4 regions of the Sodalis sp. RH14 genome follow, and region 2 is predicted to be linked to each of the others. Evidence: predicted binding sites of a transcription regulator. Region 2 holds the regulator's gene; each other region holds the start of a gene.
The links. The regulator Fur, encoded in region 2, represses iron uptake genes when iron is present. The targets are predictions, from matches to a motif close to ATAATAATGAGAACNACTATCAA.
Positions count from the first base shown of each region.

Region 1: a site for Fur is predicted at 1,175-1,197, ahead of ACL2XQ_RS08860 (TonB-dependent receptor domain-containing protein). Genes of this name have one in related genera too.
Region 3: a site for Fur is predicted at 1,430-1,452, ahead of ACL2XQ_RS15770 (TonB-dependent siderophore receptor). Genes of this name have one in related genera too.
Region 4: a site for Fur is predicted at 1,860-1,882, ahead of efeU (iron uptake transporter permease EfeU). Genes of this name have one in related genera too.

Region 1 covers NZ_CP178739.1:1,982,802-1,985,965, reverse strand. Annotated here, with positions in the region: gene ACL2XQ_RS08860 (TonB-dependent receptor domain-containing protein) at 1-1,159, opposite strand, end outside; gene ACL2XQ_RS08855 (YbhB/YbcL family Raf kinase inhibitor-like protein) at 1,451-2,083, shown strand; gene ACL2XQ_RS08850 (helix-turn-helix transcriptional regulator) at 2,112-2,990, shown strand; gene ACL2XQ_RS08845 (NmrA family NAD(P)-binding protein) at 3,144-3,164, opposite strand, start outside.
Region 2 covers NZ_CP178739.1:1,309,949-1,313,112, forward strand. Annotated here, with positions in the region: gene alsR (transcriptional repressor AlsR) at 1-804, opposite strand, end outside; gene fur (ferric iron uptake transcriptional regulator) at 1,367-1,837, opposite strand; gene fldA (flavodoxin FldA) at 2,193-2,708, opposite strand; gene ybfE (LexA regulated protein) at 2,887-3,164, opposite strand, start outside.
Region 3 covers NZ_CP178739.1:3,457,110-3,460,273, forward strand. Annotated here, with positions in the region: gene ACL2XQ_RS15770 (TonB-dependent siderophore receptor) at 1-1,384, opposite strand, end outside; gene ACL2XQ_RS15775 (YncE family protein) at 1,749-2,828, opposite strand.
Region 4 covers NZ_CP178739.1:3,841,147-3,844,310, forward strand. Annotated here, with positions in the region: gene efeO (iron uptake system protein EfeO) at 1-936, opposite strand, end outside; gene efeU (iron uptake transporter permease EfeU) at 974-1,804, opposite strand.

The DNA.
Region 1 (3,164 bases), 670 kb from region 2:
GGAACAAGGACTTTTCGGTACGTTTTAGATCTGTCTCACTGGATAGCTGATTTGATGTTCCATCATGTAACTTTTTAATACTAAGTTCTCCACCAAAGGTCAGGATATGGCTGCCTATATTTGAAGAAAGTGAGGATCGCATGTTTAAATTCTTTAGCCAAACATCCTCAGAACCTATCGTATAATCTTCGCTTTGGATATACGATTCTGTTTTTCCAATGGGCAAATAGCCAATATGATTTACAGAAAAACGGTTAACCTCAGTCTTTTTCCTGTAATCTGTCGGCACGCCAGTGACATAATTATATGCTGGGCTAATAGACTTCCCTACGGTCTGAGTTATATCCTGTTGTGTATGATTAGCTGTAAAAGTAATTTCTTGTTTATCCGAAGGGATTAGTGTTATCTTGCCTGTTATGTTATCTCTTTTGCTACCTCGATAACCGTTATAGATATCGTCTTCGTCACGCTTAGAATAATTTCCATAAGCCTGCATTGAAAGGATATTGTCAATCAATGGACCGGTTAAAAAGAAATTATTCTGAAATATATTACCCGAATCACTATGCTCCTGCATTGTAAAATCGGCGCCAATACTTCCTTGCCATTTATTTGAATTTTTACGTGTTATTATATTAATTACACCACCCATTGCATCTGATCCATATAAAGCGGACATCGGCCCTCGTATAACCTCAATATGATCTATTGCAGAAGCAGGAGGCATCCAGGCATTCATCTGACCATAGCCATCAAATAAACGGCTCGTATCCCTGGAGTCAATTCTCATACCATCGACCATATATAAGGTATAATCAGATCCCATGCCACGAATATTTATCTCCTTGTGATCCCCGCCAATCGTGGTAGTGATACCCGGAACCCCTTGGAGCAAATCTGCGATATCACGATAAGGTTTTTTTTGGATTTCTTCACTTGATATCGAAGTGACAGACGCAGGTGCCTGGCTTGTAGATTTATCCATTCCATTGGCGCTTGCGCTTACAACCATCGTTTCGTCTTTATTATTGTTATTAAGTTTATTTTCACTACCTTCATCAATCGGTGTTGCATGTGCCTGGGAAAAACAAGTAAGAAAATAAAAAACACTTAATTTCAATCGAAATGGGGCTGTTACTCGCGCTTTATTGAGATACATTTTACACGCCTTTATATGATAATGATACTCATTATTATTCAAGAGAAGGTAATATAATTAAATAAATTACAAAGCACATTGCTAAATTCGGTCATTTTATTCTTCTTTTCGGCCATTCTTCGGCTTCACCAAAACAAAAGCAGCCATCATTCACGTGATACGTTTTTTGTTTTAAACTAAGCATGTCCAGCCAAAATGATAGCTTCAGGAAGAAATTTGACTGGATGAGGCACTGGTAAGGTTTGTGAAAGTCGTATAATCGATTTTTCCATTCATAGACAAGGCAACAGCATGAAATTATATAGCCATAATTTTAAAGATGGCGGTGCCATCCCCGGCAAGAATAGTTTTGCCGTTTACGATCCTGAAAATAATATCCGTTTATCTGATAACCTTAACCCACACCTCCGCTGGGAAGATGCTCCCGCGGGTACGCAGTCGCTGGTGCTCCTTTGCCACGATCCCGATGTTCCTACCAGTGCTGAAAATGTAAATCAGCCAGGTAAGAGGGTCCCGGCATCGTTGCCCCGCGCCGATTTTTTTCACTGGTTACTGTTAAATATCCCGGCGGGTCAGAGCGAAATCGTTGAGGGGTCACAATCCCATGGCATTTCCGCTGGAGGCAAACAGGGTCCCTCTGCGCCAGATGGACTGACCCATGGCATAAATGATTATACCGGGTGGTTTGCCAATGATGAGTCGATGGCGGGCACCTACTATGGCTATGATGGTCCTTGTCCGCCGTGGAATGATGAAATAATCCATCATTATGTATTCACATTATATGCGCTCCCGACCCCGACATTGAACGTAGCAGGAGAGCTTACTGGTGCTAACATCCGTCGCACGCTGGAAAACAGCGACGTTTTGGCCAAAGCTACGCTGACTGGAGTCTACAGTCTTAACCCGGACGTGAAAGTGTAACGCTCAGCGTCTAAGCAGCAGGTAAACCATGACCAGAGAAAATAGGTTATTCGCATCAGATGAGAAATACGCCTTGAGCAGTGAACAATTTTCCTGGTCTGGTTTTTATGGCAGCAACACCAGCCGTAATAATCTGGTTTCGGTGGCTTATCCGCAACTCAGGGTGGAGCAGAGTACCCCCTCTTTTTTCTTCTTTGAACCGACGGTGCTGATCGTATTAGCGGGAAGAATTGAGTTCCTGGCTTCGGGGGAAAACCATACACTAGCTGATAAGGCCGCCGTAGGTTTTATAGATCAGGGCGTGATTGCCGATTATACCAAATATCCCCCGAGTAATGACTCTCCGTTCCGGTCAATATTTCTCACTTTCAGTGCAGATGTGTTGGAATATTTTTATCAGTTTTTTCAGGGCGACATTTCCAGTGCTAAAAAGAAACCTCAGTTCACCACGGTTGATCTTAATAGCGCTCTACACGAATCATTGCGAACGTTACTGAAAAACCTGGATCAGCCGAGTCTTAGCGATGCAAGGATCCGGTTAAGAATTTTTGACTTACTGTTAGTCCTTGCCGAGCAAAATATTCATTTTACCCTTCCACAACGACAGGGCGTCTTTCCACGTTTAAGCCGCCTGCTACGCTCCTCACCAGAAATCGGCTGGACTGCCCGCTCCGCCGGTGAAGCATTGGCTATGAGCGAATCAACCCTGCGAAGGCGGTTGCGCGAAGAGGGTATCCGCTTTGAGAAGCTTCTCGTGGATATACGCATGCACCACGGCTTATTGCTGATACAAACCACCAACTGGAACATGACGCAGGTGGCAGATGCCTGCGGCTACAAATCGGTTTCACGCTTCGCTGAAAGATTTACACAGCGTTTTGGCCTGTCTCCATCGCGGTTACGTTAGTACTTTCATTAGGGCCATGCGTTTTATAGGTAATAAGCACCAGATAAATTATCTTATTCATTGCGAATGTTATGAATAATTTGATTAACGTTCATTTTCATCAATATTGGATGAGGAGATCTCTTTAACGTAGTGCCTGATGACACCCCGGATCTACCGATTGAAAAACGCAAT
Region 2 (3,164 bases):
TACCGAGACATAAAACGCATCCAGCAGCGTAAGCTGCAAAATACGGGCCGAAGCGTTTCTGCCTAATAACGGCGTTTCCGGCGCCGGTGAACAAATATTAAAATCAGCCAGCTGGGCTATGGGGGAATTGCTGCTATGGGTAATACAAATGATCTTGGCCCCATTATCCTTGGCAATCGACACCACCCGTTTCAGATCGCTGGTGCGGCCCGAATGGGATACCACTAACGCCACATCGCCCGGTTGCAACAGGGAGGCCGACATCATCATCAAATGCGCGTCCAGGTAGGCATTGCAACGCAAGCCGATTTTCAGGAATTTATGCTGCACGTCCGCGCAAATGGAATTAGAGCCGCCGACGCCGTACAGCTCGCGCTGATGGCCGGCAAAAAAGCATTGGGCCGCCTGCTGGATGACGTTGGCGTCGACTATCGCCTGGCCTTCGACAATGGTGCGCACGGTCAGGTTAAACACCTTGTTGACCACATCCTCCGGGCTGTCGGTGGGCGAGAGTTCGGCGGTGATATCATGGTCGGCATGTTCGAAGTACTCGACGATGGCGCTGCGCAGCTGGCGAAAGCCGCTGAAACCGAGAATTTTCGACACCTTGACAATCATGGCTTCCGACAGGCCCAGACTCAGGGCCACCTCTTTGATCCCCGAGACGTCGGTGAGGTTGCCGGGTGATAAAAACCACTCCACTATCCGGCTTTCGTTTTCAGTCATGCCTTCTTGTTTAATACGAATATAAGGAGCAATGCCTATGCCGCGCGGCATATCGTTTTGCAGTTCCGCATCATTCATCTGGATTATCTCTGGTGATTAACATTGCCTGTCACTATATCACCATGGCGAAAGTTTAAAATCTGCTGCGAACTTCACGTTTTTTATTAATTTATAAATTAACTTTTTGTGTAAAAATCGAGTCACCGATCCGGGTTAATTTCAGGAAGGTATTTTTGGCTATATTAATTCAATAAAATCATATAATTAAAATGTATCTTTTGTTGTCGCTTACTGCTGGCAGCGAAAAATAGCTTTATCATAAGATTCACAGAATAATTTACCCGGTGAAAAAATCGCAATAAAAACGCTGTCGTTTCAATGGATTACGCAAATGAGCCCAAAATAGCGTCCCAGGGCCTCTATTTATTCTTTATTTATTTTTATTTTCTGTGAAGTTTTCTGGAGTTTGCCGGCGGTGAGCACGGCGGTGATTGGCGGATACGACGCTTGTCGACGCGCTTCGGGAAGGAAACGTTACCAGGGAAGGGGACGGGCGGCGTTTAGCCTCATTGAAAAAATCGTTGCAGGGTGAGAAAGCGGCGCGATAACAGCCGCTTTGGAGAAACGGACCGCGCCGCGGTTATTCTTTTACGCCGTTGAGCATATCGGCGTGATCGTGCAGCGTTTCGTCTTCGCGGCAGTTGCCGATTTCACAATGCCCATACAGATATAAGCTATGGTTGGTCAGCTTGATATTGTGCCTTTTGGCAATATCACGCTGGCGCGCTTCGATGAACTCGTCGCGAAATTCGATAACCTTGCCGCAGTCCAGACAGATCAGGTGGTCATGATGATACTGTTGCGTCAGTTCAAAAACGGATTTGCCGCCTTCAAAATTGTGGCGGGTTACGATACCGGCGTCGTCAAATTGGTTTAGCACGCGATATACCGTGGCCAGGCCGATTTCCTCACCCATATCGATCAGTTTTTTGTACAGATCTTCCGCACTGACGTGATGGCATTCCGGATCTTGCAACACTTCCAGAATCTTCAGTCTGGGAAGGGTGACTTTCAGGCCGGCCTTCTTCAATGCAATATTATTGTCAGTCATGCGGGTTTAGTCCTGTTACTTTGATAATCTGATTGTAGGCTAGCTTAGCCTATAACATCGGTCGGCCCGAAAAATGTGACGCCGTCTCATTATAAGACTGCCTGTCCAAAATGAAAACCGCGCCTTGTTAACAACTATAGCCCGTTTCGGGGGGCGAATTCTGCAACATTTTGCTAAAAAGGGTGGAACCGCTGCGCTATTGTACCGCGTTGTGGATAAAAGTTAAAAACTTGTATCTATTAATTTGAAAGGATTTAGTTATCAGTGAGGTTGGCGGCGCCGTCCCGACGCCATGACGGCAACCGATTCTCTTGCCGGGCGCCGCGGCGGCGGCACCCTCCCGCACGGCTTTACTTTAGCTGAGTTGCAATTCAGCGCTGATTTGCTTCACCCAGCCGTCCACGCGTTCATTGGTCAGCTCGGGCTGGCGGTCTTCGTCAATGGCCAGGCCGATGAAGTGATTGTCGTCCGCCAGTCCTTTCGACGCTTCGAAATGATAGCCGGCGGTGGGCCAGTGACCGACGATGGTCGCGCCGTTGGGCTCGATAATGTCGCGAATGGTGCCCATGGCGTCACAGAAATATTCGGCGTAATCCTCTTGATCGCCACAGCCGAACAGCGCCACTTTTTTGCCGGAGAAATCTATTTCTTCCAGGGTGGGGAAAAAATCATCCCAGTCACATTGCGCTTCGCCGTAATACCAGGTCGGGATGCCGAGCAGCAGGGTGTCGAACCGCGCCAGGTCTTCTTTACTGCTTTTGGCAATGTCATGAACTTCGGCAACATCCGCACCCAGTTGCTTCTGAATCATTTTGGCAATATTTTCGGTATTGCCGGTGTCACTGCCAAAAAAAATGCCTACAGTTGCCATGAGTTTGAAAACCTCTTAAATATTATGGATATGTTCCGTAACAGAATCAGCGATGCTCTGCGGCAATCATAGCAGACCCTTATGCGGGGAGAAACTCGCCGGCCGGGTTTTGTCGCAAATTTGCCCCGTCCGCGGCCTTGGGCCCTGGACGGGATGGCGCTTTACCGGGCCGGCAAGTTTATTCCGGATGCGGATCCGCGCCTTGTTGCCGTTCAAGCTCGGCCAGTAAAATCAATTCGATCAGCTCGCTGCGCGACAGGTTTTGCCGGTAGGCCAGCTCATTTAACGCATCCACCGCCTCGGCGTTGATTTTCAGCTCCACCCGGCGCAGGCCGCGCTTTTTATCCCGGCGCAGCTGGTTACGCTTGTTGATGCGCAACTGCTCATCGCGGGACAGGGGGTTCGTCTTCGGTCTTCCCGGGCGCCGCTCATCGATAAATAAATCCAGGGTGGTGC
Region 3 (3,164 bases), 2.1 Mb from region 2:
GGCTGGGGCTCCAATTGGCGCCGAACTTGCTGTGATAATCGAAACGCAGTCCGGGGATAAGGTCGGTGCCGGGCAGGGCTTCGATATTATCTTCAAAATAGAGCGCGCTTAATTCCGCGCTATTTTTACTGCTGCGCAGCGCGGGATTGCCCGATACACCGCCGATGTTCGCATTGGTCTGGCTGGTGGCATGCATCGATGCCGGGTCGTTCAGCTCTTCGCGGTTCCATTCGGCGCCAAGGGTAGCGGTTTGATCCACCCATAACTTCAGCGGGATATTCAGCTCCGTATTGGCTTTGTAGTTCTCCAGCCGGCTGGTGGAGAAGGTGTCGCTATTGATCATGCCTTCTACGCGTCCCGTCGACCCCTCCATCAGGCGCGTATTATTGGTTTTTTCATAATAGAAGCCGGTGCGGGACTGGCCCCAGTCCCAGACGCCGTTATGGGTCACGCCATAATTCTGGCGGTACATGCGGTTGGTTTCCTCGCCATACAGCGTCGGCACCAGGCTGCTGACGTTACCATTGCTGTACTGGGTATCGCCGGTGTAGATATTGCCCTGGCGGCTGTAGCCGTATTCGAAGTCCATGCTTTGCCGGGGATCGATTTTCCATGATAGCAGCGTGTTGATGTCCTTGTTGCGCACCCCTTCGCGGCCGGCGGCATAGGAGCCATTTTGCTGGGTATTGATATCGGGGCTGTCGGCGTCGGTTTTATTGATATTGCCGTACAATCGCATGGTCAGCACATCGTCGATCAGCGGACCGCTCAGGCTGAAATTGGCCCGTTTGGTGGCGCCTTCCTTATCATCCTCCGGCTGGTTGGTATACAGGGATAACGACCCGTGCCAATCGTTGGTCGGCCGCTTGGTGATAATATTCACCACGCCGCCCGCAGCGCCGGAACCGTAGCGCGCGGCCGCAGGCCCTCTCAACACTTCGATCCGCTCGACCATCTCCACCGGCACCCAGTTGGTATCGCCGCGGGTATCGCGCTCCCCGCGCCAGCTGTAGCGCACCGCATTACGCGACGTGACCGGTTTGCCGTCTATCAGGATCAGCGTATTTTCCGGCCCCATGCCGCGGATATCGATTTGGCGGTTGTTGCCGCGGCTGCCCGAGGCGCTGTTGCCGGTCAAGTTGACGCCGGGCATTTTGCGGATGATATCCGACAGGTCATTTACCGGCGGTTCTTTTTTAATGTCGTCCGCGGTAATAATGGATACGCCGGGCTGCTGTTTCAGCTCCTCTTCGGCCGTGGCCTTGACGACCATCACGTCCTCGCTGTCGGTTTCCCCCGTCGTTTCGGCGCCGGCGCCGCTGCTGAAAATGGCGGTGAATAAAATGGCGAGCGGTCCCATAGTGAAATTTTTAGTTACACACATTTATTATGATCCTATTGCAATTTATATTTTCCCAAGAGAATACGAATAGTAATAAGAATCGTTATCATTGTATATGAATGCGGGAATTCTTCACATTTTCTCCTTAATGTGAAGAACGGTGGTTTTCTGAGCATACCAGTGCGTGAGCCAGGCCGCGCTTTCTGCGACGTCTTGAATGGGGAATGCAAAGCCGGTTGCCGGAGAATATCAGCAGTAATCGGGTAAGCGCCCAGAGCCTGCCACCGCCGCTGGGCAACCCGCAGCGGAAATGCCCCGCTTGCGCCGTGCCTCCGGCACGTCCAGTTCCGGGGCGGGCGGCATATCGGAAAGGGTCAGGCAGGACGCCGTCGCGCCCTGCCGGATATTACTGCAGCGCGATACGCATCACGTCATCCGGGCTGGTGGCTTCCTGCTGGCGGCTGGAAGCCTGCTTTACGCTGACATACAGCGTTTGGCCGTCGGGCGACAGGGCCAGGCTATTCGGGTGCACCGGGGTAGCGATGGTGCGCAGCACGTTATAGGTCTTGGCGTCGATCACGCTCACCTGCCCCGCCTGGCGGTGGGTCACATAGACTTCGTTGCGCACCGGGTTAAACAGCACCGCCAGCGATGCCGGCACGCCGATTTTCGCCAGGATATTACCGTTGCGGGTATCCGCCACCAGCACCTGCGGCTGTTTGGAATCGGTGATAAACGCGCGGTGCGTCGCCGGGTCCAGGCTGAGGTTGAGGAAAAAGTGTTCCGTCGCGGTTTCATCGAGCTTTTTGCGCAGCACCACGTTGTTGGTGACGGTGTCGATGGACAGCAGTTCGTTGTCGGCATTGGTCACGTACAGGCGTTTTGCCGCCGCGTCCAGCGCCAGCCCGGTGCCCATTTTGCCGATATCGTCCAGGGTGGCGCGCAGGGTCAGGGTAGCGCCGTCCACCACCCATATCACGCTGGACTCACCCAGTCCGGCGATATAGAGGGTATTGGTCTCCTGGTCCACCACCAGCTCACGCGGCGCCAGCGGTTTGACGGTGTCAGAACGCTGGCGCCCATCCAGCACCAGCCGGCCTGTTACCGCGCCGGTTTTGGCGTCGATGGCGGTGACGGCGCCGTCGACGGTGTTGCCGAAGTATAGGGTATCGGTCTTGGTATTGATGGCGGCGCCGAAGGGTTTGATATCGTTGTGGATAATCTGGGTGATATCAAGCGTGGCGGGGTCGAGGCGATATACCACCCCGCCTTTGTCCAGCTTGCGGCTTTGCGAGGTGGCCAGGTAAAGCGCGTCGCCTTGCGTGCTGTACGCCATCTCGTAAGCGCCTTTGCCGACGGGTTTGCGCAGCGGCTCCTGTGCCGCCCAGGCCTCCTGGGCCAGGGTAAACAACAGCGCGCCAGCCAGCAGCAGCGCATACGCCGCGCGTGGCCCCGGCCGTCCGCCGGTGGTCGTTATCACGTCCATACTATCTCCATTTCAATGAATTGAGGTTGCCGCCGGGCCAGCGCCAGGCAGCTAAAAGGGGTTTCACATTGCATCAAGAAGCAGCAAGAGCCGGAACGTCATGGCGTCCCGATCTTTATATGAGAATAATAATCATTATTTTTTGAAAAGCACAATGATTTTACCAACCCAATCAGGTGTTTCGTAACGCATTCTGACACCGCAAATGAATGTCACCCGACGCTAAACCGGGCCGTGGCCGCACCCCTTTTATCGCTACCGTCTGCTTTAGCGGCCGGCTTCATTTCACCGTCGGGCGGCCCTGTACGGCGGTGGAAGCCGCGCGGTTCGGCGGTA
Region 4 (3,164 bases), 2.5 Mb from region 2:
CAGCGGGCGCAGCAGGTTGACGATTTTTTGCGATCCGTCGATATTGGCCTGGAAATCGGAAAGATCGGTACGGCTGTAACGGTCTTCCTCGCCGCTGATCTTACTGGAGGCCACCTCCTCAATCAGTCCGGCGGCGCCGCCGACCACTTTACTCGGCGGGAAGGTCAGGTCGCCGATGCGTTTTTGCAGATCCTGGGTATCTTTATACAATTGATCGGCAAACGGGGCGGTGCCGGCCGTGGTTTTATCGCTGAAGAGGATTTTTTCCAGCCGGTGGAAACCGGTGAATTTCGGGTCGGCGGATTTCTGCTCGAAATCATCTTCGCGGGCATCAATACTGCCGTCCAGATCCGAGAACAGTTCGGCGATAGGCTCGATACGCTCGTAATACACGCGGGTGGGGGCAAACAGCTTCTGCGCGGTGGCCAGATCGCCTTTCTTCACCGCATCGGTAAAGGTCTTGGTATGGGAGACAAGCTCGCCGACCTGTTGCAGCACATAGACTTTATAATCGGCAATCGGCCCCACCAGCGCCATGGCATCCGGTTTCGCCGCGCCCGCGCCGCCGTCCGCCGAAACCGTCAGCTTGCCCTTCGGATTGCTCAGCAGGCCGCAGGTCATATCGTATTCCCCCGGCTCCAGGGTGGCGGTCATCTTCTGGGTAAAGCCCGGCGCCACGTTCTCGCGCTCCTCGACCACCATCACGCCCTTGAGGATTTCCCACTCCAGCCCTTTCTGGCTGGCGTTATGAATAATAAACTGCGTTTTGCCCGGTTTAACGTTCAGCGCCATCGGATCGCACTGCTTATCGTTAACGGTAATCTTGACCTGAGGAATATCGGCCGCCAGCGCGGGCCAGCCCCATGCCGACAGCACCGGCGCCACCAGTAAGGCGGCAGGAAGAATGCGGCGACGGAAGCGTTGCATATTGGACATTTTTTTTACCCTGAATAGTGGAACAATTTAATGGATTTTATCCGGCGACACGTGTCGTCCGGTTGCCCCGCGCAGGCAGGAAAAACATCACCAGGGCCGGCACCAGGTATAACAAATACACGGCCACTTCACTGACGGTGGGCGCTTCCTGATAACCCAGCAGCCCCTCAAGCAAGGTGCCGAACAACGATTGGGTGGATAGGGTGGCGCTGAAATCAAATGCGATTGCCTGGAAACCATTCCATAATCCCGCTTCGTGGAAAGCGCGAATTGCCCCGGCCGCCAGCCCCGCGGCCACAAACAGAATAAACAGGCTGGTCCATTTGAAAAACTTCTCCATGCGCAGGCGGATGCCGCCGTAATACATCAGCATCCCCAAGACGATGGCGCAGGCCAATCCCAACACCGCGCCGATGGGCGCCTCGATGCCTACGTCCTGCTGAAACGCCGCCAGCAAAAAAAACACCGATTCCAACCCCTCGCGGGCCACGGCAAAAAACACCATGCCCACCAGCGCCCAGCCCTGCCCGCGGGCATTGCTGAGCGCCTGATCGACGGCGCTTTCCAGCTGGGCTTTAATCGAGCGGGACATCTTGCGCATCCAGAACACCATCCAGGTCAGGATGAGGACCGCCAGCACCGCCACGATGCCCTCGAACAGTTCCTGTTGCTTTTGCGGAAATTCGCCGGTGGTTTCGTTAATGACGACACCCACCGCCAGGCACAACAGCGCCGCGCTTAGCACGCCCACCCACACCGCTTTTAGCCAGCGGCCGCGGCCGGTCTTTTTCAGATAGCCGGCGATAAGGCTCACGATCAGCGCCGCCTCGAGACCCTCACGCAGCATAATCAGAAAAGGCACAAACATACCCATCACCTCGATGCTTTTGGGGGCGAGAAAAAGTAAAGAAACGTCAATTAAAACGATATTGATTATCATTACGAGGAAAAGAAAAACAAGCGCAGATTTGCGACTATTTGTAACCGATGCGCTACAAAAGGTTTCAGGATAAATAAAAGGTAAAGGGGGCGTCAGGGGTTAAGTGGTCTCGGTGAGGGTTTTGTTTGCTGTGCCTTGGTTTGCCTTATGGCAGGGTTTATGTCGCCTCGGCGAGGGTTTCGCTTACTGTGTCTTGTCTTGGCTTGTGGCAGGGTTTATGTCGCCTCGGCGAAGGTTTCGCTTGCTGTGCCTTGGCTTGCCTTGTGGCAGGGTTTATGTCGCCTCGGCGCGGGTTTCGCTTACTGTGTCTTGGCTTGCCTTGTGGCAGGGTTTATGTCACCTCGGCGCGGGTTTCGCTTGCTGTGTCTTGGTTTGCCTTGTGGCAGGGTTTATGCCGCCTCGGCGAAGGTTTCGCTTGCTGTGTCTTGGTTTGCCTTGTGGCAGGGTTTATGTCACCTCGGCGCGGGTTTCGCTTGCTGTGTCTTGGTTTGCCTTGTGGCAGGGTTTATGTCGCCTCGGCGCGGGTTTCGCTTGCTGTATCTTGGCTTGCCTTGTGGCAGGGTTTATGTCGCCTCGGCGCGGGTTTCGCTTACTGTGTCTTGGCTTGCCTTGTGGCAGGGTTTATGTCACCTCGGCGCGGGTTTCGCTTGCTGTGTCTTGGTTTGCCTTGTGGCAGGGTTTATGTCGCCTCGGCGCGGGTTTCGCTTGCCGTGCGTTCGGCGGTTATATGGAATGCCGGGTGCCGGCAAGCGACAAAGAGGCCGTACCGCGACGGCCTCCTTGACCTCCGCGCGTCCGGCAGATCGTGCGCCGCTGCGCGGTTCCCGGCATCACGCATCCCGGCTTTGGGACCGCACGGGACGCGCTCCCGGCGCGGCCCTTAGCTTTCGCCGCTCCCGGCGGCTCATCCAGCCGGGATGCGCGCTGCCGGCGCACTCTATGCCGGCACCACGTCAACACCATCGTCTGTGAGTAAAATAGCGTTTTTTGGTAGTAAGTAATATGCACGTACCGGGAAAAATATCGGTATTAATTTTGGGTTAACTTAAATTAGCTTGGCTTAGTTTAGTTTAGCTAAGATTTGCGGCCAGCTACCTACTCTCACTGTGGCGGGTTTATGCCCGGCTACGTGGTTGTCTGACCATAATTTCCGGCGGTATGAGACGCTGGCCGTATGACTGCTGACGGTGTAAATGTTGGCTGCATCGCATGATGTATGACTGATAATTGCCGGCTGCCGACTGCATGTATATTTGCATGTATGACTGACCTGTCGCGGTGCCTTTTG